3 regions of the Weizmannia sp. WK01 genome follow, and region 1 is predicted to be linked to each of the others. Evidence: riboswitches for the same ligand, from Rfam matches in the RefSeq annotation. Region 1 holds a riboswitch; each other region holds the start of a gene.

Region 1 (7,586 bases):
TTAGTCAAGATTTAGAAGCAGGCGCATATAAAGTGATGACAGAGGCAAGGGAAAGCGGCACAAGCGGCATTTACAACGGGGACGGGGAAATACGGGAGGAGATGTTTGCGGCCATCCTGGACTCGGGGATTCCCCGCGATTCTTTCATTTTCGAAGCGCCCAACAAGCAGCTCCAGGCTTTTTTTATCCACCATCTCGGTCCGGATGCCAATTTGGCCAACATCCCTTTTTCGGATGCCCTTGCGCTTGAAACATTAAGGCTCGGTTTGCGATCAGATACTTTTTTTATTGGAGGAGATTCCCATGAGAGAAACGGATAAAATTTTTCATTTGGCGATTCCGTGCAAAGATCTTGATGAAACAGCCGATTTCTATCAAAAATTAGGCTGCAAGGTAGCGCGCCGGTATGATGACCGGGTCACTTTCAATTTTTTCGGGGACCAGGTTGTCTGCCATCTGAGCCCTGAAAAAATAGATCCCAACCCGAAAATGTATCCCCGCCATTTCGGCATTACTTTTTTGGATAAAGCAGCATTTGAGGAAACCCTTCAATCTGCAAAGAAAAACCATTTACCATTTTTCCAGGATAAAATGGTCCGGTTTGGAGGCAAGCAAGAGGAACATTGGACATTTTTCCTCCAAGACCCCTCTAACAACTTGCTCGAATTTAAATATTATCATGATGAAAGCATGGTGTATTAACCAGTCCCATTCATTGCTCAAGGCCGGGCCATGCGCCGGCTTTTCCTGGAAAGCGACCACATTTTATCGGCTTCCCAGGCATGCTCTGGGTGCAGCGGTCTCTACTCCTAATCTGCCTCAGCAAAAGGCGGCTGATGTTTTCGAATTCTTACAGGAAGGAGCGGTGCTTGAAATTCGGGAATAGACCGGAAGTTGTTAACAAACGTCAACATTTACCGCCCCATTCACCCGGATTCCTCGTATTCAAACGCTACTGGAAGTAAATGTTGTCTTCACTTCCGGTCATTTTGGTTTCTTATTGATTTTCTAAGTTGACAAAAGCCTTTTCGGGATTGACATGTGTTTTTGTGATTTTTGCCTGGTACAGCCAATCCGAAACGTCTTGCCATTTTTTTGGGTCCTGATCGGCAATAGTTTTATTTTTCTCGTCCATCTTCGGCAGTAAAATGTGCAGGCTCTTCGTTTCCACATTTTTATCCAGCGGTGAGGAGGCATCTTCATGTTTTAACAAAATGGCAAGCGCCTTTTCCGGATGTTTTTTGACATATTGCTGGCCTTTTTCGGCAGCAGCAAGAAATTTTTTAAAAATGTCTGGCTGCTGTTTCAGCTTATTTTCGTTTGCGATGAAAACGAGTTCGTCATAATCCGGAACGCCGTATTTTGCCGGATTGAACGCTCTAACGGGTACGCCCTCCTTTTCCAGCAGCAGCTGTTCATGATTGACAAAACCGCCGACGATCGCATCAGTTTTATGGGCTGTCAGAGCAGGGATTAAATCATAGCCAACATCCACTGTTTTCACCTTGTCCGGATCGCCCCCGTCTGCTTTGACCATTGTCCGCACGGCTGCTTCTTCCAGCGGAATGGAAGAGTAGCCGACCGTTTTGCCCGCCAGGTCTTTCGGTGAGCGGATGCCGCTTGAAGCCGGCACCATCACACGGTTCAGCGTATGGCGGACGACGGTGCCAAAAGATTGGACCGGAATCTTCTCATCGCGCGCGATTAACACTTGGGGTTGATAACTTAATGCAATATCAATTCGATTCGCAGCCGCAAGTTTTAACGGGTCATTTGTGTCAGAAGGCATTTTGATGCTGACATCAAGGCCCTGCGCTTTAAAATAGCCTTTTTCCTGGGCTACATAAAGAAAAGAATGAACCGCATTTGGATACCAATCCAGCATGATCGTTACTTTTTGCACATGTTTCGTTGCTTGCTGCGAATGATTGCTGCAGGCACCTAGGAAACATGCGAGCACAGCGACCATTATCCATCGTTTCTTCATTGAAAATCCCCCTAAATTTTTGTTCTGTTTTTCAATAAGCTTTTTTCCATCCCATAAATAAGCAAAAATAATCCCATGCCGAGTGCAGCCAATAGAAAAACAGCCGAAAAAACAGCGCCCGACTGCAAATATCCGGACATTCGCTTGCTAAAAAAGCCAAGCCCCGCAGTTGCGCCAAGCCACTCTCCGATCGCTGCCCCGCTGACACAATATACAACCGATAATTTCAAGCCGGATAAAAATTGGGGAAGGGCCATCGGGACAGAAAGTTTTCGAAAAATATCCCAGCGGCTGGCGCCCATTGTCCGAAACAAATTCAAATAGGCGGGATCAACGGTTTTTAATCCGTCAAAAGTGCTGATTACAATCGGAAAGATAGCCGTTAACACAATGATCGCTACCTTGCTCCAAACTGAATAACCGAACCACATCATAAAAACAGGTGATACGGCGACAAGCGGGATCGTTTGCGAAATAACAAGAAACGGATAAAAGATTTTTTCAGCCGTTTTGGAAACATACATGATGACACCGATCATCACTCCGCCCGCAACGGATAAAAGAAAACCGATGCCGACTTCCTCCACTGTCGCTGGCAAATGCACATTTATTAATTGCCTGTGATTTTCTATGAAAGATGCATAGATTTGGGTAGGGGACGGCAAAATGAAAGACGGGATCATCCCTTTCTGTATGACCCACTGCCAGCCGGCTATCAAGACCAGCATCGTAACGCAAAAAAGTCCGTAATCCCCCAGCCATTTTCGCCACTTCATTTAGGAAACCTCCTTTCATCCAAACTTCCAATATGTACAAGCTGCAAACCGTTCCAAAGCCCGTTCAACTATTTAGATTTTTTGCTGCTAAAACAGTTTTCCGGCAAGTTCTTTTCATCTTCATTTCTTCCCTTTTCCTCACAAGTCCGTCTTCATTGGCGAGCTTTTCCAGGTTACCGCTCTAAAAACAGCTATTTTCCCCTCCCTTCCAACAGAAAAAAGCCAGGCCTGTAAAAGACCTGACTTTAATAAGCAAGAAAATTTTCACAAATCCCTACTTTCCTACGCCGGCATGATCCGGATCAGGTCCAAAGGGTTGAAAAACCAACTGTTTTTCTCTCAGCCCGCCAATCCGGGCACCCCTAGTAGTCTGAAATATTCACTTTTTTCCATTATAGGCTTTCTATTTGCTTGTGTAAAGTGGTGCAGGCTTTTTTCTATGGTGATTGGTTCAATTATCGGCTCCAAGTCAGGTCTCCTGTTTTTCCAAAAATCCCGAAAAAAACCGCAAAAATTTTCAATCATGATGATACTCACGATATATAAGCTCATTTACCGCTTCATTCCGTCATCGTAAATTGAATAGACAGCCATTCAGATATGTTATTTTGCTTAACCATTATTTATATGGCAACGGCTGCGGTTGTAAGTGCTGACGGAAACAACCACATCGCCCCCTCTTCCCGTGCTTGTAACTCACAAAAAGCACCCAATTTTATGAAAAATTTTAAAATCATCTTGTTAAATGACATTCATGTCGCTTATAATAATAAAAACGACACAAATGTCATTTAAGGAGGAGCATAAATGAAAATCCGCTTTTTAAAAATCATTCCTTTCTGTTCTTAATCAGTGCGCAAACCATTTCAAATCTTGGGGACTGGCTGCATCTTGTTGCATTGTTTGCATTAGTGGCATTTAAGTGGCACGCCGACCCGATTGCAATGGCAGGCATTACATTATGCATGGTGCTGCCGTCAATTTTATTTGGATCCCCTGCCGGCTGGCTGGCAGACCGGTTTAACCGTAAAATGCTGATGAGCTTCTCGGATTTCGCCCGCTGCGGTTGTGTGCTCGGGATTGCTTTTTCCGTTTCGCTTTGGCAAGTTTATATCTTTCTATTTTTTTTGGGCTTTTTCTCAGCCGTCTTCACCCCTGCAGAAAGCGGCCTGCTTCGCCAAGTTGTTGGTGAAAACCAAATACAGGCGGCAATCGGCACAAGCGAGATGATCAATAACAGCGCCAAAATCATCGGGCCGGTAGCAGGCGGCGCATTGATCAGCCTGACCGGAATCAAAGGCGCTTTTTATCTTGATGCCATTTCTTTCTTCCTCTCCGCCCTCCTGCTGTTTGGAATCAAGGCGCCAACATTACAGAGCCCGGTAAAAAGTGATCTAGAACATCGGGAAAAGGTCGCGCTAACTGAAGGATTTCGCTTTCTCTCCGGTTTTCCCGTGTTAAAAATGGGTCTGATCGTTTTTTGTACCATGATACTGGCCTTGCAAATTTCTGATTCCCAGGCCATGATATTAATAAGGGATATCAAGAACGCAACGGTCCATTTTGCGAGCTGGTGTATTGCGGCAAGCGGTTTTGGCATGCTTACTGCTTCCGTGCTGTTTACGAAAATAAAGTTAGGGGAGAAATTAATCACTTTAAAAATCAGCCCCGCCATACTTGGTTTGGGTTGTATCATGGTAAGTACGGGTACCGGCTGGCCGATCGGCATCATTGAAGCCGTTTACCCTTGCGTCTTTTTTCTGATGGGTTTTTCTTTTACAATGGCTGCCATTCCTTTCGATGTGCTCGTCCAAAAGAAAACGCCTGAAACGCATACCGGAAGAGTGTTCGGTACCATCAACAGCCTTTCTACACTCGCTGTGCTTGTTGGCATATTACTTGGAGGCTCGCTTTCAGAGTGGTTTGGCGTCAGTCTCGCATTCCTGATCTCTGGCGGAACCACTTGCCTGCTTGCTGCCGTTTCCGCAATCGCAATGAAAAAAGCAGAAAGGAAGGAAATTCATGTCGCCGAGGGTATCAAAACAACATCTTGAAGAAAGAAAAAATCATATATTGGATGCTGCGAAGCGGGTGTTTGAACGAAAAGGCTATGAACCTGTTACCATGCAGGATATCGTAAAAGAAGCCGGCATTAGCAGAGGAAATCTGTATCAGTATTTTTCCAACACAGAAGAAATCATGCAGGCGGTTATTGAAAAAAATGACGATTCATTTTATACGTATATTCAAGACCTGGCAGGCAGCCACGAAAAAATATGGGATGCCATTCAAGCCTATCAGAAAGTGGTTTGCCAAAGTTTGCCAAATCCTTACGGGATCGTAATGTATGAATACTCTGTCACCAGGTGGCGCAATCCGGAAAGAAAGGCATTTTTCCAAAAAAGGTATACCCGGGCCATGAAAAGCTTTTTAGCGCTTCTGGAAGAGGGCGTAAAACAGGGTGAATTTCATCCGGTACAGCCGCTTGAAACGATTGTCAATTTTATGGTGAACATATGGGACGGCCTGATTTTAATGGCTCAAGTGGAAGAACCAGAAAGAGTGGCAGTAGGCGGACAGCTTGAGGCGTTAAATTTATACTTAATTCAGGCTTTGCGTCCCGATGAAAATGCAGACTGGCATTTGGACACCAAGATTGAACCCGGTTGATACGAACCGGGTTCAGATATAAAACGATGATGATCGTTATTTACGCAATTCGCTATATTGAATCTGAATCCTGTTTTCCGGTTTTTGATCCACTGTATATAAGATAAACAGAAAAAACCATTCCAAAGGTTTCATGAAAAGATAGACAAGGTCCGCTGACCACTTTGTACGGATATGCCTGCTGAGAGGATAACCGTATTTATCATAAATATAGCGGATGAAGTGATGCATACGCGGCATGTATTCTTCAAGAAGATGTTCGAAGGCATTCGCAACGAGCAACTGGCGATTCACAGGAATTCTTTTGCCGTGCCGGAGCCCTGCCCTTACCGGCTTAACGACTTTTGTGTGCCCCCTCGCTGCCACAGAACATAAATAGTGTTCGTCTCCTTTTAACATTTCCGGAGGGGGATTGGGTATCCTGGAATAGGTGAAAGAACTTGTATCTAAAAACAAACGGATAAAGCTGTCCGGCCGCTGACCAAATAATATGAGGACCATTTAAACAATAAGCAAAACAGGAAAAAAACAAATCGCCCACAATCGAGGCATTTTACTACACCGTACGGAAATTTTAAAGAGTAAAAGAAGAAATCCCTTATACTGTACAGTCTCTTTCCTCATTTTTATTGAAAACTCATTCAGTGAATCTTTTAACTTGGTGATATACAGTAAAGCAAGGCAAAATAAGCTATATTGAAATGCTCGGACGGAATACATATCCCCCAGTTTTGAGAATAGCGTATGTGTAAAATAAACAGCAGCAAACCCAATATTTGGAACCAGTATCATACTGCTCACGACATAGATAACCGGTGAAACCTGGCCGGGATAAAAATTCAATATCAGGAACCCAACCAGGCCCAATACAACCAACACAATCGCTGAAAGGATATGATTAGGAGCCAATGAAGCATAGCCGTCCGCCCGCCCTCCGATTTCATAAACGTGCAGCTGTTCGCCTGCCCTTGCACCATAAGCGTTCAGATAACACCCCACGATCAACAGGCAAATAAGCACGGCTGCATTCACCGTATCCATTGTTTTGACTTTGATGGATGGGGCTACTTGTGTTCCCTTTTTAAAGCTGGATAGGAATCTGGCAATCACATACACAGGAATACAGAGAACAAATAGGGCTAAAAACACAAAAAATACGGATAGAATATGATAGCCAAATCCTAGGATGTATGCCGCTACCAGGAACAAAAGCACGACTGCAATTAAACTTATGATTACAATTGGCGCTCTGTTGTTTTTCAATGCAGTCCCCCCTATGCTAAATGAATATTTTCAAAAATGCGCCCGCGCTTCTGGCGCTTCTTTGCGATTGTATTTCCGGATAACAGTTAAATTGATTTGTTCCAGGCCTTTGGTTTCTTTCGCTATGCTTATTCGTTTTTTAAAGTGCCCCCCACCCCCTTTCTACAAAAGTCCCGTAAAAAGGCGGATTTGAAGTAAGTTTGGTCGAAAAGAATGCTGTACTGTACTCCCCTCAAAGGAAGATGAAGATAGTTCCCTTAACAATAGGAAAATATATAGGAGGAGTGGAATTGAGTTAATGGATTACGGATGATCATCCATATTTCACAGTGTGCCGTCTTTCAATATCTTTTCACATAAATAACCAACGATATATGCCCGGGGCGTCCTTTCTTTAAGGTCTTGGTTTTTGACAAGATCGTCAATCGCCATCCAAATGGTATTCCATAAATCAGTATTTTCATATTCTTCGTATGGATGATTTCTCATTTTAAGTTGCCTCCTCCTCAGTCGAAGCCAGTGGTTTTTTAACAGTTTCGGTTGTGAATTTGACTTCTCTCTTTATGATAGGACAAATTCCTCCGGGGTTGATTGCAGTGCACGCATCAAAGTTTCCGGTACGCGTCAGCATCAGACTCATGTAAAATACGGATATGCATTTGCTCCTCTTCTATCCGCTTTTTATTTATCGTTAAAGGTTCTAAACCTTCCCTGCCATCCGGAACACTTTCCCGTCCATTTCAGGCTTTAGCCATTTCATCCCCATTTTCTCATAGAACGAAATGGCCTGCTTGTTTGTCGGGGATACTCTGAGATGGTATTCCTCCAATTGATGTTTTTTGAAAACGCTCATCGCATACGCATGCAGCTCAGCACCAAGACCCAAGCCG
Region 2 (7,586 bases), 930 kb from region 1:
CGCCGTTTCCCACGCCTGGATTGATAACGGCCCGTTGCGCACATACCGGCATGCGCCGAATACCGGTTCGCGCAAATCATGGGCGGCCGGCGATGCAACCAGCAGGGGCGTGGCGCTTGCGCTGATTGCGATGAAAGGGGAGATGGGTTATCAAACGCCGCTTTCCGCACCCGGGTGGGGATTCCAGGACGTGATGTTCAAAGGGAAAGAACTGAAACTGGCCCGCCCGCTCGGTTCCTATGTGATGGAAAATGTTTTATTTAAAGTATCGTATCCGGCAGAATTCCATGCACAGACGGCAGCAGAAGCCGCAGTTAAACTCCATCCGGTTGTCGCCGGGAAACTGGATCAAATCAAGCATATTACCATTACAACGCATGAATCTGCCATCCGCATCATTGATAAAAAAGGGCCGCTTTATAACCCTGCTGACCGCGACCATTGCATCCAGTATGTGACGGCTGTCGGCCTGATCAAAGGCAATATTACGGCGGACGATTATGAAGACGCAGTCGCCGCTGACCCGCGCATTGATGCATTGAGGGAAAAAATGGCAGTTGTTGAAAACAAACAATACAGCATCGATTACCTTGATCCGGATAAACGTTCCATCGCGAATGCCGTACAAGTCTTTTTTGAAGACGGCACATCAACTGAAAATGTGGAAGTCGAGTATCCGCTTGGCCACCGCTTCAGAAGGGAAGAAGCGATCCCGAAAATTATCACCAAGTTTTCGGATAATATCGCCACCCACTATTCCGCGAAGCAGCAGGAAAGGATCAAAGAAGCCTGCCTTGCGGGAGAAGCGCTTGAAAAAATGGCCGTTCATGAATTCGTCAATTTATTCACCTTGTAGAAAGGATGTTGCACCATGGTTTGGATTGTCAATCACCCGTCTTCACAGGAGGCGCTTGCCAAACGGTTTAAGGAACGCATACAGGCGCCAGGCATTTTGCAAATCCCCGGCGCGCATGATGCAATGGCGGCACTCATTGCAAAAAACACAGGGTTTGAGGCGCTTTATTTATCAGGCGCTGCCTATACCGCGAGCAAAGGGATTCCGGATCTTGGCATGATCACATCGACGGAAATGGCGGAACGTGCACGCGATCTCGTGCGTGCCACCGATTTACCGGTTCTTGTTGACATTGACACCGGCTTTGGCGGCGTGCTGAACGTTGCCCGCACCGCCCGCGAAATGGTTGAAGCAGGGGTTGCGGCTGTTCAGATTGAAGACCAGCAGCTTCCGAAAAAATGCGGGCATTTAAACGGCAAACAGCTTGTGGAGACATCCGACATGCGCGAAAAAATCCGGGCGCTCAAAAGTGTGGCACCGCACCTCGTAGTTGTCGCACGTACGGACGCAAGAGGCGTCGAAGGGCTGGATTCCGCCTTGACGCGAGCTGAGGCGTATGTGGAAGCGGGGGCGGATGCGATTTTTCCGGAAGCGCTCGAGTCCCGTGATGAATTCCGGCTGTTTGCGAAAAAAATAAAAGCGCCGCTCCTTGCCAATATGACCGAATTCGGTAAAACCCCGTATTATACGGCGGAAGAATTTCAGGAAATGGGATACGCGATGGTCATTTATCCGGTTACTTCGCTGCGCGTTGCCGCAAAAGCTTATGAAAGGGTGTTTGAAAAAATCAAAAACGAAGGCACGCAAAAAAATGCCCTTTCCGACATGCAGACGAGGAAAGAACTTTACAACACGATTTCTTTAGAGGAATTTGAAGCGCTCGACCAGTCGATCGCTAAAACGATTCTGCCTGTTACGCCTGATCCTTCCTCATCAACGTAAAGAAAAAGGGCAAACCCGCCTTTTCCGTGCGGGTTTGCCCTTTTAAACTTAGCGGCCGGCCTATTTGGGGCTTACTCAATAAGCAAAATGGATACTGACAGCTTTGGCAAAAATTTTAAATGCAAGGGTTTTTTTCGACATCCAGCACTTCTTCGCGAACATCTACCTTTTCTCTTGCGACGTTGAGTAGTTTTCGCCAAATTCGTTTTTCAACCCGGATGCCGTTGTTTGGCCGGAAACTTCTGTGGCAGGATCGGCTGTTCTGGGAGCGGCCGTTTCATTGAGGGCAGAAGCATCATTGTCTACGAGCACAAGATAGTGTCCGGCATCAATTTCAGTCGAATAGCGGTCCAGTTCGTCCTGCGGGAGATCCAGATTGGTCAGTTTTCTTGTCGTTTCATCATAATAGTCCGGCTTGAAGAACCCTTTGATTTTCTCCCAGACAGAGCTGTTTTGTTCATCCTGGACAGTGGTGGTGTGGTCCACATTTGCGCCGGTCTGCTTTTTCAATAAAGTTCCATCATTCCCGTTTGAAATAATAGAAATATTGGAAGTGCTGTAGCCTTGTGCGGTCAACCGGTCTACTACGTCAATCGTTTCCTGCAACGTTGTGTAAATACCAACTACTTCTTTTGCCATCTCTATCTGCCTCCTAATGGTGATAGTGCATTTTTACCCGGTAGAAAAAGGGTTAAACGAGTTTCATAGGTTTTAACATCTCCATAAAATTCAGTCAATATAGAATTAAATGGAGGGAGAGAGATGGAAGAATCTGCATATCTATCGTATGATGCAACAGGGCTGGCCGGACTCGTAAAGCGAAAAGAAGTAAGTGTGGAAGAAGTGCTTGAGGCGGCAATGGCCCGGATTGAAAAAACAAACAGGCGTTTAAATGCCGTCATCCGGACACGGTTTGAGAAAGCAAAAAAGGAAGCGGCCACGCTCCGTACAGATGAGCAGCCATTTGCCGGCGTGCCGATTTTGCTGAAAGACCTTTCTCAGGCAGTAAAGGGCGAGCTGCTCACATCCGGATCAAAACTGCTCCAGCAAAACCGTGCCAGAGAAGATGCTTTTTTTACGGCAAAATTGAAGGAAGCGGGGTTTATCATTCTCGGACATACAAACGTACCGGAATTTGGATTAAAAAATATTACGGAACCTGAACTTTATGGTCCGGCGCGCAATCCGTGGAATCCCCATTTTTCACCCGGCGGATCAAGCGGTGGTTCCGCGGCTGCGGTGGCTTCCGGGATGGTACCGGTTGCCGGTGCAAGTGACGGCGGCGGATCGATCCGCATCCCAGCTTCTTTTACAAGTTTAACAGGATTAAAGCCGACAAGGGGAAGGACACCGGTCGGGCCGGGCCGTGGACGGCAATGGCAAGGGGCGGCTATTGACTTTGTGCTGGCAAAAACAGTCAGAGACAGTGCAGCGCTCCTCGATGTGCTACAAACGGTAGAGCCCGCCGCTGCTTTTCAAACGCCGCTTTTTCCGGGATATGTAAAGGAACTAGAGCGGAGTGGAACGAAAAAATACCGGATCGCGTTTTCGGTTGAATCGCCGGTCGGGACGCCTGTCAGCCGCGATGCAAAACAGGCTGTCTATAAAACGGCAAAATGGCTGGAGCAGGAGGGCCATCTTGTGGAAGAAGCCAAAAACGGTGTTGACGGCAGGCGGCTGATGGAAAACTATTATTTAATGAACTGCGGGGAAATGGCGGCGGAACTTTCGGATTTGGAAAGCGCACTTAGACGCCCGCTTACGGAAAAAGATATGGAGCCGGTTTCGTGGGTCTTGTATGCTGCCGGGAAAAATGTCACGGCGGCGGAATACGCAAAGAGCCTTGCGGAGTGGGATAAAGCCGCAGCACAAATGGCTGCTTTCCATGAGACTTATGACCTGTATATCACGCCTTCAACCGCGTTTCCGGCACCGAAAATCGGGGAACTTACCCAAACCGGGAAAGAGCGGGATCGCTTGTTTGGCGTTACCGGACTTCCGAAAGAAAAGCAGCAGGCACTTGTCTATGATATGTTTGAACCGAGCTTAACGTTTTCCCCGTTTACGCAGCTGGCCAATTTAACCGGGCAGCCGGCGATCAGCCTGCCGGTTCATGTAACAGCGGCCGGGCTTCCTTTAGGGGTACAGCTGGTTGCGCCGAAAGGAAATGAACATTGGCTGCTGGATGTCGCTTATGCGCTCGAACAGTCGGAACTTTGGGTTGGCATGCAGGGAAACCCTTGCCTTTAAAGCATGAATAAGCGGCGTTACTTACGCACGGGTTGGAACTCTACGTTAAGGAAGGCCGCGAAAAATCCTCGCTACCTTAACGTAGAGTCACTCTACGTTAAGGAAGGAGACCAAAAATCCCCGCTATCTTAACGTAGGGCGTTCTATGTTAAGGAAGGGTGAAAAAAGCAGGATTTATCTTAACATAGAAAGGAAGCTCGACAAAAAGACATGCTTTCTTAATGTAGAGACGTCCTATGTTAAGGAAGGCTGCCCAAAAGTCCCGCTTCCTTAACGTAGAGGCGTTCTACGTTAAGGAAGCTCGAAAAAAATGCCCGCTTTCTTAATGTAGAGGCGTTCTATGTTGAGGAATGCCGGCAAAAAGTTCCGCTATCTTAACGTAGAACTCTCTATGTTAAGGAAGTCCGAAAAAAAGACATGCTATCTTAACGTAGAGGCGTTCTATGTTAAGGAAGGCCGTCAAAAATCCCCGCTATCTTAACGCCCCAATCTTTACCAAGGCAGGCAAAGGCCGGCTTGCGCACCGCACCATCCTATTGAAAATTTTTTGCCAAAAAGGATGGCTTTCATGTTACAATAAAATTACAAGGAAAAAAAGCAGGGGAGCCGGTTTGGCTGAGAGGATGCCGCTTTGCATCGACCCTTCACCTGATCTGGATAATGCCAGCGTAGGGAGTCTCATATTGAAGCATGTTTCGGCATGTTTTGGATGGACAGGCTTTCTTGCGCATGCAATGAAAGCTTTTTTATTTGAAAAAAAGGAGGAGAATTTGATGGAAAAATCGAATCAAGTAACGGTTTCTTTTTCAGTTGTTCCGCATATTAAAAGTGATGACTTATACGGTGTCGTCGACCGCGCGATCGAAGTCGTCCAAAATGCCGGCGTACGTTATGAAGTCGGGGCAATGGAAACGACGATGGAAGGCGATCTTGACGAGCTGCTTGAGATCATCAAAAAAGCGCAGGATGCTTGCGTTCAAGCCGGTGCGATTGATGTCCTCACATCGATCAAAATCCATTACCGGCCAAGCACCGGGGTGACAATGGATGAAAAAATTGCAAAATATCGCGAACAAACGCCGCAGCCGGTTCGTTAACACGGCGCTCACGGCTGCCTGGCTCATTTTTTTGCTCTTCGTCTGGCAAGGGGTAACGGCCGGCTTTCATATCAGTGAATGGATGCTGCCAAAACCGACGGAAGTATGGCAGGAATTGAAAAGCCTGCAATGGATGGTTTGGCCCAATATTTGGCAAACTGCAAAAGAAGTATTGATCGGACTAGCCTTTTCCATTGTGATTGGCGCAGCGATTGCCGTTTTTATGGATATGGTTCCCGTTTTCCGGATGCTGGTCCGGCCGCTTTTGGTCGTTTCGCAAACGATTCCGATTGTGGCAATTGCGCCGCTTTTAATCGTCTGGTTCGGATTCGGGCTCCAGTCAAAAATCATTGTGGTCATTTTAATCTGCTTTTTCCCGCTGGCATTGAGCATCCTGGAAGGGTTTCAAACGGTGGATGATGACTTGGTGAAACTGTTAAAGACCATGCATGCTTCAAAATGGCAGCTATACCGGAAAGTCAAATTTCCGGCTGTGCTCCCTTACTTTTTTTCCGGTTTAAAAATTGCCGTTACATATAGTGTGATGGGTGCCATTATCGGTGAGTGGCTCGGCGCAAGCGAAGGGCTCGGCGTCATGCTGACAAGGGCGACGAAATCTTTTATGACGGCCCGCCTGTTTGCTATCTCTGCTGTCATCATTGGGCTCACATTTCTTTTATACGGCGCTGTTGAATGTTTGCAAAGGCTATCCGCACCATGGGTATACCGAAAGGAAGATCATCAATGAAGAAAATGTTAATCATCTTGCAGGCGGCCATGTTGCTGCTTGCTGCCGGATGCGCCGGAAGCGGGCAGAAGGAAAGCAGCAAAAAAGCGCTGCAAAAGGTGACGGTTGTGCTGGACTGGTTTCCGAACACCAATCATACCGGCCTGTATGTAGCTAAAACAAAACACTATTTTCAAAAGCAGGGCCTGGATGTGAAAATCATCCAGCCGGGGGACAATATTACGGCTGAACAAATGGTGGCTTCCGGGAAAGCGGATTTCGGGGTCAGTTATCAGGAAAATGTCACCACGGCAAGGACGGAAGGAATTCCGATTGTGTCCATTGCCGCGATTATCCAGCACAATACTTCCGGCTTTGCTTCTTTGAAAAAAGACAACATCACTTCTCCGAAAGACTTTGAAGGAAAACGTTACGGCGGCTGGGGTTCGCCGTCTGAAGAAGCCGTCATCAAAACGGTCATGGAAAAATATGGCGCCGACTACAGCAAAGTAAAAAATATTGTGCTCGGCCAGACGGATTTTTTCAAATCAATCGGGCGTGAAGCGGATTTTGAATGGATTTATTACGGCTGGGACGGCATCCAGGCAGAGCGGAGCGGGAAAAAACTGAATCTTATCATGGTCAAAGATCTCGACCCTGCGCTTGATTATTACAGCCCGGTCATCATTACAAGCGAAAAACTGGCCAAAGGGGATAAACCTCTTGTCAAATCTTTTATGAAGGCTACGGCTCAAGGCTATACATTTGCAATCAAGCACCCGGAACAGGCCGCCGATATCCTGATTAAGGACGTGCCGGATACAAATAAAGGGCTTGTCCGCGCCAGCCAGAAGTGGCTAAGCACGAAGTACCAGGACGATGCCGCGGAATGGGGGGTACAGAAGGAAGAAGTGTGGCGCCGTTATATGGACTTCCTTTATGACCATAAAGTCATTAAGAAAAAAATCAACATCAAGGCTGCCTACACAAACGAATTTCTTCCAAACCGGCCATGACGTATTTGCAATTGGAAGGTATTACGAAAACATTTGGCGGGAAAAAAGTGCTGGAAGGCATTTCCGCAACGATCCGGAAAGGTGAATTCTGTACTTTTATCGGGCCGAGCGGATGCGGAAAAAGCACGCTGTTAAATATCATTGCCGGGATTGAAAAGGCGAATGGCGGCAAAGTGCTGCTTGACGGCAAACCGGATGGGGTTCAGGATGCCGCCGGTTTCATGCCGCAGCAGGATTTGCTTCTGCCTTGGCGGACGGCACTGCAAAACATTGTTTTGCCGCTTGAAATAAAAGGGGTGCGGAAACGGGAACGGGTTTTGCGGGGGATGGAGGTGCTCCGGCAGTTTGGCCTTGAGGATTACGCCGGCCACTATCCCGCCTCGCTCTCCGGCGGCATGCGGCAGCGGATCAGCTTTTTGCGCACGTATTTATGCGAAAAACCGGTTATGCTGCTAGACGAACCGTTCGGGAAGCTCGATGCTTTTACTAAAATGGATGTCCACCGCTGGCTGCTCGAATCATGGGAGAAAGGAAACCAGACGATTCTTATGGTTACCCATGATCTTGATGAAGCCGTGCTGCTATCGGACCGTGTTTTTGTCATGTCGCAGCAGCCGTCCGCCATCATTCACGAATTGAAGGTGCATTTGCCGCGCCCGCGGAAATGGGAGATGCTCTCTTCGGATGCGTTGAAAAAA
Region 3 (7,586 bases), 850 kb from region 1:
GATGGCTTACAACGGTGCGATGCAGCATTTGCAAACCGCTTTTTTTCCATTATACTATTACAAGGCAGTGAAACGCCCGTTTTTTTGAATCGAAAATTTTACACTTTAAACGTGTTCAAGATATTTGTTTTTCAATGGAAGGAGAGATTGGATTGGCCATTTTGCAAGGGGAATCATTGGTGACAGAAATCCGCGGCCTTGATGCAAAAGGTTCCGGGCAGGCGGTTGTCTGGCGTGAAAATGAACTTGGTAACGCGAAAAAATTAAAACTGACCATTCCGCGTACGCTTCCCGGGGAAAAAGTACGCGTCACCGTGGATCAGCCGGAAAAAAGAAGAAGAAAGGCACTTCCGGATGAAATTCTGAAAGCCCATCCGGAAAGGGTGGTGCCCATGTGCCCGCACTTTGACCGTTGCGGTGGCTGTGTCTGGCAGCAGTGGGCATACGAAGGGCAGTTAAAACAAAAAACCGTCCATGTAAAAGAAGCCATTGCCGCACAAGGCTTTGACCCGGCGCTTGTCCGTGATACGATCGGCATGGATAATCCTTGGCATTACCGCAATAAAATGGAATTTACATTTGCTCCGGATGGATCGCTCGGCCTGCATGAGCAAGGGAATTTCCGGAAAGTGATTCCGCTTGAAACGTGCCTGATTGCCGGAAAAGAAATGGTGGATGGCGCGATGGAAGTGGCCGCGTGGGTAAAAGAGCATGGCTTAAAAGGCTATGACAAAGATGCGCACGAAGGCCTCTTACGCCACTTAATGGTGCGCCAGTCTTTTGCAACAGGGGAAATGATGCTCGCCCTGTTTGCAACCGAAGCGCCGGATGGGGAACTAGCTGAAGCGGCCCGCGATTTGGCAGAGCGGATCACCGGCAAATTCCCGCAAGTAAAAAGCCTGCTCTGGCTCGAAAATACCGATTGGGCAGACCGGACACAGGCGGAAAAAACACATGTCCTCTCTGGACGTGATTTTATTTACGATGAAATGGGCGGTTACCGTTACCGGATATGGTTCGATACATTTTTCCAAACCAACCCAGTACAGGCACAGAAACTCGTCGATCTTGCGCTTGAAATGGGTCGGCCGGAGAAAACAGAAAAAATGATTGACCTGTTCTGCGGCGTCGGCACATTTTCGCTGCCGTTTGCGGACCGTGTCAAGGAACTTGCCGGCATTGAAATTGTTGAATCCTCGATCGAATCGGCAAAACGGAATGCAAAAGACAATGGCATTTCAAGCACATATTTCCTTGCCAAAGATGCACGCAAAGGGATAGATGAAGTGCTGGAAAGCTTCGGCAACCCGGAACTGCTGCTCCTCGATCCCCCACGTTCCGGCGCCGGCGGCAAAGTGATGCGCAAAATCGGCCGGGCCCAACCTGCGCGCATTGTCTATGTCTCCTGCAACCCGGACACATTTGCAACGGATATAAAAGAACTCGAACCGTTTGGCTACAAACTGACTGCCGTCCAGCCGGTGGACTTGTTCCCGCATACGGTGCATGTGGAGTGCGTGGCGCATTTGGTTTTAGATGTGTAAACAGCAACGATACAAAGCCCTGATTTTGTGAAAATCACCTTTCCAAAATCAGGGCGATTTTTTATTCAAAATCAAAAATCTCCAATAGCCGGCTTATTACCGGGACTATAATGAATATTTATGATTTGTAATAAAATTTTCCGAATTTTTCTTTCCAATGAGGTATAATAAAATAAAGCTGGAGAGAATGAGCGAAACATTGCTATTTTGTTACCGGTTGCAAAAGCAATTAGGATGTAAAATGGATGACTTGGTCTTAATGTAAAAAACTAAGTTCAGTTTTTAGAGTAATATGATTTTTCAATAGAGATGAGGGATAAGAAATGGGAATTGATTTTCACAGTAAGCAAAATCGATTGACTTATACAACCCGTGTTGCGGATCGTTCCTGGATTGACATGATGAAAAGTCTGCTAACTGTCGAGCATATATCAAACGCTTTAGATATCGGGTGCGGAGGAGGGATTTATTCGAAAGCCCTGGCAGATATGGGCGTTCAAACTGTTATAGGCATCGATTTTTCGGAACCGATTCTTGAAGGAGCGAAGGAAAATTGTAAAGACTATAAAAATATCTCCTTTCAACTCGGAAACGCTTATGATACAGGCTTAGAAAGTCAAAGCTTTCAATTGGTGATTGAAAGAGCGTTAATACACCATCTTTGGGATTTGCATGCTTGTTTTAAAGAAGCACACAGACTGTTAAAGGATGGCGGGGTTTTTATTATTCAAGATCGCACACCCGATGATTGCTTATTAGAAGGAGATAACACAAACATCAGAGGGTATTTATTTGAGTTATTTCCAAAATTAATTGATGAGGAAATAAAACGCAGGCATAGCAGCCAAACGGTCATCGAGGCTTTGCAAGAAGCAGGGTTCAAAAAAATTGAAGAAGTTAAATTATGGGAAACAAGAAAGGTGCACGAAAATAAAGCGCAATTATTAAAAGACATAAGTGAAAGAACAGGAAGAAGCATTTTGTATGAACTGGATGATCAAGAACTAAGTTTGCTGACCGATTATGTCCAGAAAAAGGTGACAAAGGAAAATAACATCGTTGAAAAAGACCGGTGGACAATATGGAAGGCAACTATTTAGCTGATTGACCGCCTGCAGGGCAACGGGTAAGAACAACATACTCTCCCAAATTTTTCCAGGCATAAAATTAGAAGATCTGGAAATGCATCAAAAGGGGATGTTCAATTTTAATTACTAAATCCTGAACAATATTTATGTGTTTGTGAGGCGTCCTCTAAGGATAGCTATAGAGCAGATCATAACAATTATAAAGACATTGATAAAATAGATTTCCGGAAATATAAGTCCTGAAATTGAAGTATTTTTAACCATTTTCGGCCATTTCCTGGACAGTGCCGAAACGCGGCAAATTAGGGAAAGTGGCCGGTACTACTATTTTAGGCCGGGCCAGAATCAGTGCCCGTCAATGTCGAAGCAAACGCTATTGATTGAGTATCGTTTTAAAAGATGTCTCATGGCTAACCCAGATTCTGCTTAACGGATAGGACGTCCTGATATCTCACAGCACCTGAGCCATGTGGAGTGTGTTTGCATTTAAAAAATATAATGAGAAAATAAACCACAAGGCGGTGAAACGTTTTGAGAGTGAGCCGTGAAGAATTAAAGCGGATGATTGATCAAATTCCTGAACAAGATGTCCTTGAAGTGTATGATTTTATTGAATTTTTAACCTTCAAGCGGGGAGAACAAGCACTAAACGAAAAGGAAGTTGAATATCTGGCAAAAGATGAAGAAGTTGTTCGTCAGGTTCAAAAGAGTCGCGAAGATCGGCGAAACGGACGCATTTACAGCAAAGAACAGGGGCTTAAGTATCTTCGGAGATGTTTCAAGGGGTCTTAAGCGTGGACAAAGAGTATCGTGTATTTTGGTCACAAACTGCGCTGGACGAATTGAGCAATATTCGGGGATACAAACAAGAAGGCATATGCTTATTGGTGTTAGTATGAAACATAAACGCTTGGAACAAAAAGGATCGCTTGGTCAGCTTTCATTAGCTCGTAAAGTAACGATAAGTCGAGAAACCCCTACTTCGAGTGACCCATCGAAGTGAGAGTAGTTCACTGTGGAGCCATTTTTATACGTATATGTCAATTCTATTTCGTGCAATGTTTGTGCTCGCCTGAAGCGGGAGAAGGGAGAAAAATGAACAATCAATTTCGACGAGAAGATATTGACTTTTATTCAAATGGAACAAGGTGTAGCGCGTGGCTATATCTACCCAATGTAGATAAAAGGTGCCCGGTCATTGTAATGGCTCATGGCTTGGGTGGAGTGCGTGAAATGCGGTTGGACGCATATGCTGAAAGGTTTGCTGCTGCCGGGTATGCCTGCTTTTTATTTGATTATCGTAACCATGGAGCAAGTGACGGAAATAAAAGACAACGGATAAATGTAAAAGAACAACTTGCAGATTGGAACTCTGCCATTGATTTCATCAAAAAGAATGATAGCATTGATGATAGTAAAATACTCCTGTTTGGAAGTTCGTTTAGTGGGGGACACGTTATAACCCTATCAGCTCATCGAATAGATATTCTTGCAACCGTGGCACAGTGCCCATATACAAACACCTTAGCTACAGTGAAAACGGTCTCACCACTATCTGCCCTAAAAATATTCCCCTTTGCCATAGCTGACGTTTTATCTTCTATTACCGGGTATCATCCGGTCATGATTAAATTGGTGGATGCGCCGGGGAAAGTAGCGATGATGGCTGTTTCTGACTACAAAAAGGTTTTTAAGTTGATGCCTGAAAATTTAAAGTTTGTGAATAAAGCCCCCGCAAGATCGGTTTTAGAATTCTTTAAATATTCGCCTAGTAGATACACTAAAAATATAGGAATACCGATATTTTATGCGGTTTGTCGGAAAGATACATTAGCACCTGCTTGGGCAACCATAAAGTGTGCAAAACGCTCCAAGAAAGCAACGATAAAAGAGTATGACTGTGGACATTTCGATATTTATTTAGGTGATTATTTTGAAAATGCAATAGTAGATTATATAGGCTTTTTTGATAAAATTACAAAAGGCTAGTTGGATAATCAAATGCAACAAGCTAAATAAATGAAAAAAACCATGATAAACCGTTTGCGATAAAAACGCAATCAATACGGGGGTTTATCTATGGTGAAGATTGCCACCCTTCGTGCAGAAGGAAATCCATGCAAGTAATCACTGATATGGTTGGCTGTAATAAAAATACCGTATCTCGGGAACTGAAGCGTGGTACAGGCAGCATTTGAGTCAACATTCTTTGGCTCTGTTTCCATATTTTACAAAAACTTAAAAGACGGACAATAAATCTCCTGTTGCACAAAATACGATACTATGATATGGTAAGAGTAATGTAAATGAATATTCATAATAATCTACTAGGGGCGCCGGGTTGGCTGAGAAGTACCCTTTGAACCTGATCTAGTTCGTACTAGCGAAGGGAAGTAGGTGATGAAATTACACCTGATGATTTGTAATTGATACACCCGCTTTCCGATGGAGGGCGGTTTTTTTATTTTGAGGATGCTCCTCCTGCCATTGCTCGGGGCAAAGGGTGAAACCAGCCTGCAAACCGCATTCGGCTTTCCGGTAAACAAGGAGGAATCATTGTTGAAACGATCTTTTACAGAAAGACTATATCAAAATGTCCAGCCGATTTGGGAGAAAAACCATAACCATCCTTTTGTCGTGGGACTGGGGAACGGAACTTTAGAAAGAGATAAATTTATCTATTATTTAAAGCAGGATTACGTATATTTAGTTGAGTACGCAAAACTGTTTGCCATGGGTGTTGTGAAAGCGGGTAACCTCGGCATGATGACGAGATTTGCTGCGGTGCTCCATGAATCGTTGCATTTTGAGATGGAACTGCACCGCCAATACGCTGCCGAGTTTGGCGTTACTCGGACGGATTTAGAAGCAACCCAACCAACGCCGATCAACCTTGCTTACACGAGTTATATGCTGCAAGTGGCCGCCAATGGAAGCTTGGCTGAACTTGTTGCCTGCTTGTTGCCGTGTGCCTGGGATTATTGGGAAATTGGGAAACTGCTAAAAGTAAATCATCGAGACACATTGGAGGCCAATCCTTACAAGAAATGGATCGAAACCTATTCTTCAGAAACGTTCGGCTCCGGAACGCAGTGGTTAATTGACTTAATGGACCAACTGGCAAGCGGAAAATCAGAAACGGAATTGGCAGTCTTAGAACGCCATTTTCAAATAGCCTCAAAGTATGAATACTTATTTTGGGATATGAACGATAAAAAACAAGACTGGCCGGTCTGATTTTCATTCACAACTAAAAAGGAGGGAAGGTTGGTTCTAATGAGAAAAACACAAAAAATAACAGCAACTGCAGTTATTGCAGCTATCACAACTGTATCCAGCAGCTTGATTTATATCCCGGTTGGTTTTGCAAAAATTTTTCCGGTACAGCATTTTGCCAACATACTCTCGGCTGTTTTGCTAGGCCCCGGTTATGCGGTTACGCAAGCTTTTATATCCTCGCTTTTACGTAACTTGCTTGGGACAGGGAGTATTTTTCCTTTCCGGGAAGCATGATCGGCGCGTTTTTGGCAGCTTATCTGTACGCGAAGACGAATAAGCTCATTTTTGCCTTTGTTGGGGAGGTTATGGGGACAGGCATTCTCGGTGCCTTGGCATGTTATCCCATTGTTGTTTTCTTACTCGGCCAAGCGTCAACGCTTTTCGGATTTATCCCTGCCTTCTTTTTAAGCTCTTTTGCAGGGGCCATTTTTGGCTATGTTTTGATAAAAGTTTTACAAAAAAATAAAGGGTGGGACAGAATGATCAATCATACCGTAAGCAACCGTAAGTTTTGAGCGAAACACCGGGGAGGAGTGAAGGCATTACCACGGCGCATACAGGATGCCAGCCATTGATAACCGGTCAAAATTTATGCCAGCAAAACCAGGCTCTTGAAAACAGCAAGCTGTCTTACGTTATTTTTATTCCTGTCCCGAAATCTGTGCCAGCAACATCAGGCTCTTGAAAACAGAGCCTGATGTTATTGGCATTATGACGGCACTCCGGCATAGTCTGAAACCTTCGCTGGCCGGATCCATTTGCCAACCGGCTCGCCTGTATACAGCCGCTATCCAGATTGAATACGAGCTTCCTCTTACATTTACATTTGAACGAAGCACCACGGAGGATTGAAGGCATTTGCCATGGTGCATACAGGTTGCCAGCCATTGATAACCGGTCAAAATCCATGCCAGCAAAACCAGGCTCTTGAAAACAGCAAGCTGTCTTGCGTTATTTTTATTCCTGTCCCGAAATCTGTGCCAGCAACAACAGGCTCTTGAAAGCAGAGCCTGATGCTGTTGGCATTATGACGGCACTCCGGCATAGTCTGAAACCTTCGCTGGCCGGATCCATTTGCCAACCGGCTCACCCTTGATACCACCGCCATCCAGATCAAATACGAGCTGTCCTCTTACAAAAGTTTTCGTAACCCGGCAATCAATTTTTCTGCCGATATACGGGCTGTGCTTATGGCGGTAATAGAGGTCTTCCGCACTTACCGTGTATGGCCGGTCGGGATCGAGAAAGAGGAGATCCGCATCTTTTGCGAGCGCAATTTCCCCTTTCGATTTTAAGCCAAAACGTTCGGCAGGGTTGGTTGCAATCATGCGCGTAAATTGCGTAATGGGAATATTGCGCTTTTTGACAGCCTCATCGAACATCAAATCGACATTATTCTGGCACCCGGTTATGCCGCCCCATACCTCAAAAATATTTCCGGTTTCGCTGTCCTTCATTACAGGCGGGCAAGGGGAATGGTCGGATGTCAGCATATCGATTTTTCCTTGTTTCAATCCTTCCCAAAGTTTTTCCTGCTCCGCTTCGCTGCGCAAAGGCGGGGAACATTTGGCAAGTGGGCCGATTTCCGCAAATTGGGCTGTTGTGATGGTAAAGTAATGGGGGCATGACTCAAGCGTGACATCCTGTCCTTCGTTCCGCACTTTCGTAATTTCTT

Evidence for each region. Region 1 has a riboswitch for thiamine pyrophosphate ahead of OF158_RS08155 (ABC transporter permease). Riboswitches for the same ligand answer to the same signal wherever they lie in the genome.
Region 2: it holds a riboswitch for thiamine pyrophosphate, as region 1 does, so the genes downstream of both, OF158_RS03775 (MTH1187 family thiamine-binding protein) here and OF158_RS08155 (ABC transporter permease) in region 1, are expected to answer to the same signal.
Region 3: it holds a riboswitch for thiamine pyrophosphate, as region 1 does, so the genes downstream of both, tenA (thiaminase II) here and OF158_RS08155 (ABC transporter permease) in region 1, are expected to answer to the same signal.

What each region holds. Positions count from the first base shown of each region.
Region 1 covers NZ_CP109616.1:1,752,976-1,760,561, reverse strand. The annotation lists gene OF158_RS08170 (phosphosulfolactate synthase) at 1-320, shown strand, start outside; gene OF158_RS08165 (VOC family protein) at 304-702, shown strand; gene OF158_RS08160 (ABC transporter substrate-binding protein) at 998-1,987, opposite strand; gene OF158_RS08155 (ABC transporter permease) at 1,999-2,763, opposite strand; TPP riboswitch at 3,026-3,137, opposite strand; gene OF158_RS08150 (MFS transporter) at 3,567-4,817, shown strand; gene OF158_RS08145 (TetR/AcrR family transcriptional regulator) at 4,786-5,433, shown strand; partial or broken gene OF158_RS17620 (DUF6688 family protein) at 5,470-6,582, opposite strand; gene OF158_RS08135 (hypothetical protein) at 7,021-7,185, opposite strand; gene OF158_RS08130 (GNAT family N-acetyltransferase) at 7,397-7,586, opposite strand, start outside.
Region 2 covers NZ_CP109616.1:821,974-829,559, forward strand. The annotation lists gene prpD (2-methylcitrate dehydratase) at 1-856, shown strand, start outside; gene prpB (methylisocitrate lyase) at 872-1,798, shown strand; gene OF158_RS03765 (YflT domain-containing protein) at 1,961-2,437, opposite strand; gene OF158_RS03770 (amidase) at 2,561-4,048, shown strand; TPP riboswitch at 4,638-4,740, shown strand; gene OF158_RS03775 (MTH1187 family thiamine-binding protein) at 4,822-5,145, shown strand; gene OF158_RS03780 (ABC transporter permease) at 5,096-5,893, shown strand; gene OF158_RS03785 (ABC transporter substrate-binding protein) at 5,890-6,888, shown strand; gene OF158_RS03790 (ABC transporter ATP-binding protein) at 6,885-7,586, shown strand, end outside.
Region 3 covers NZ_CP109616.1:898,309-905,894, forward strand. The annotation lists gene rlmD (23S rRNA (uracil(1939)-C(5))-methyltransferase RlmD) at 153-1,544, shown strand; gene OF158_RS04080 (class I SAM-dependent methyltransferase) at 1,868-2,644, shown strand; gene OF158_RS04085 (hypothetical protein) at 3,170-3,424, shown strand; gene OF158_RS04090 (alpha/beta hydrolase) at 3,728-4,621, shown strand; TPP riboswitch at 4,952-5,041, shown strand; gene tenA (thiaminase II) at 5,078-5,869, shown strand; partial or broken gene thiW (energy coupling factor transporter S component ThiW) at 5,909-6,426, shown strand; gene allB (allantoinase AllB) at 6,937-7,586, opposite strand, start outside.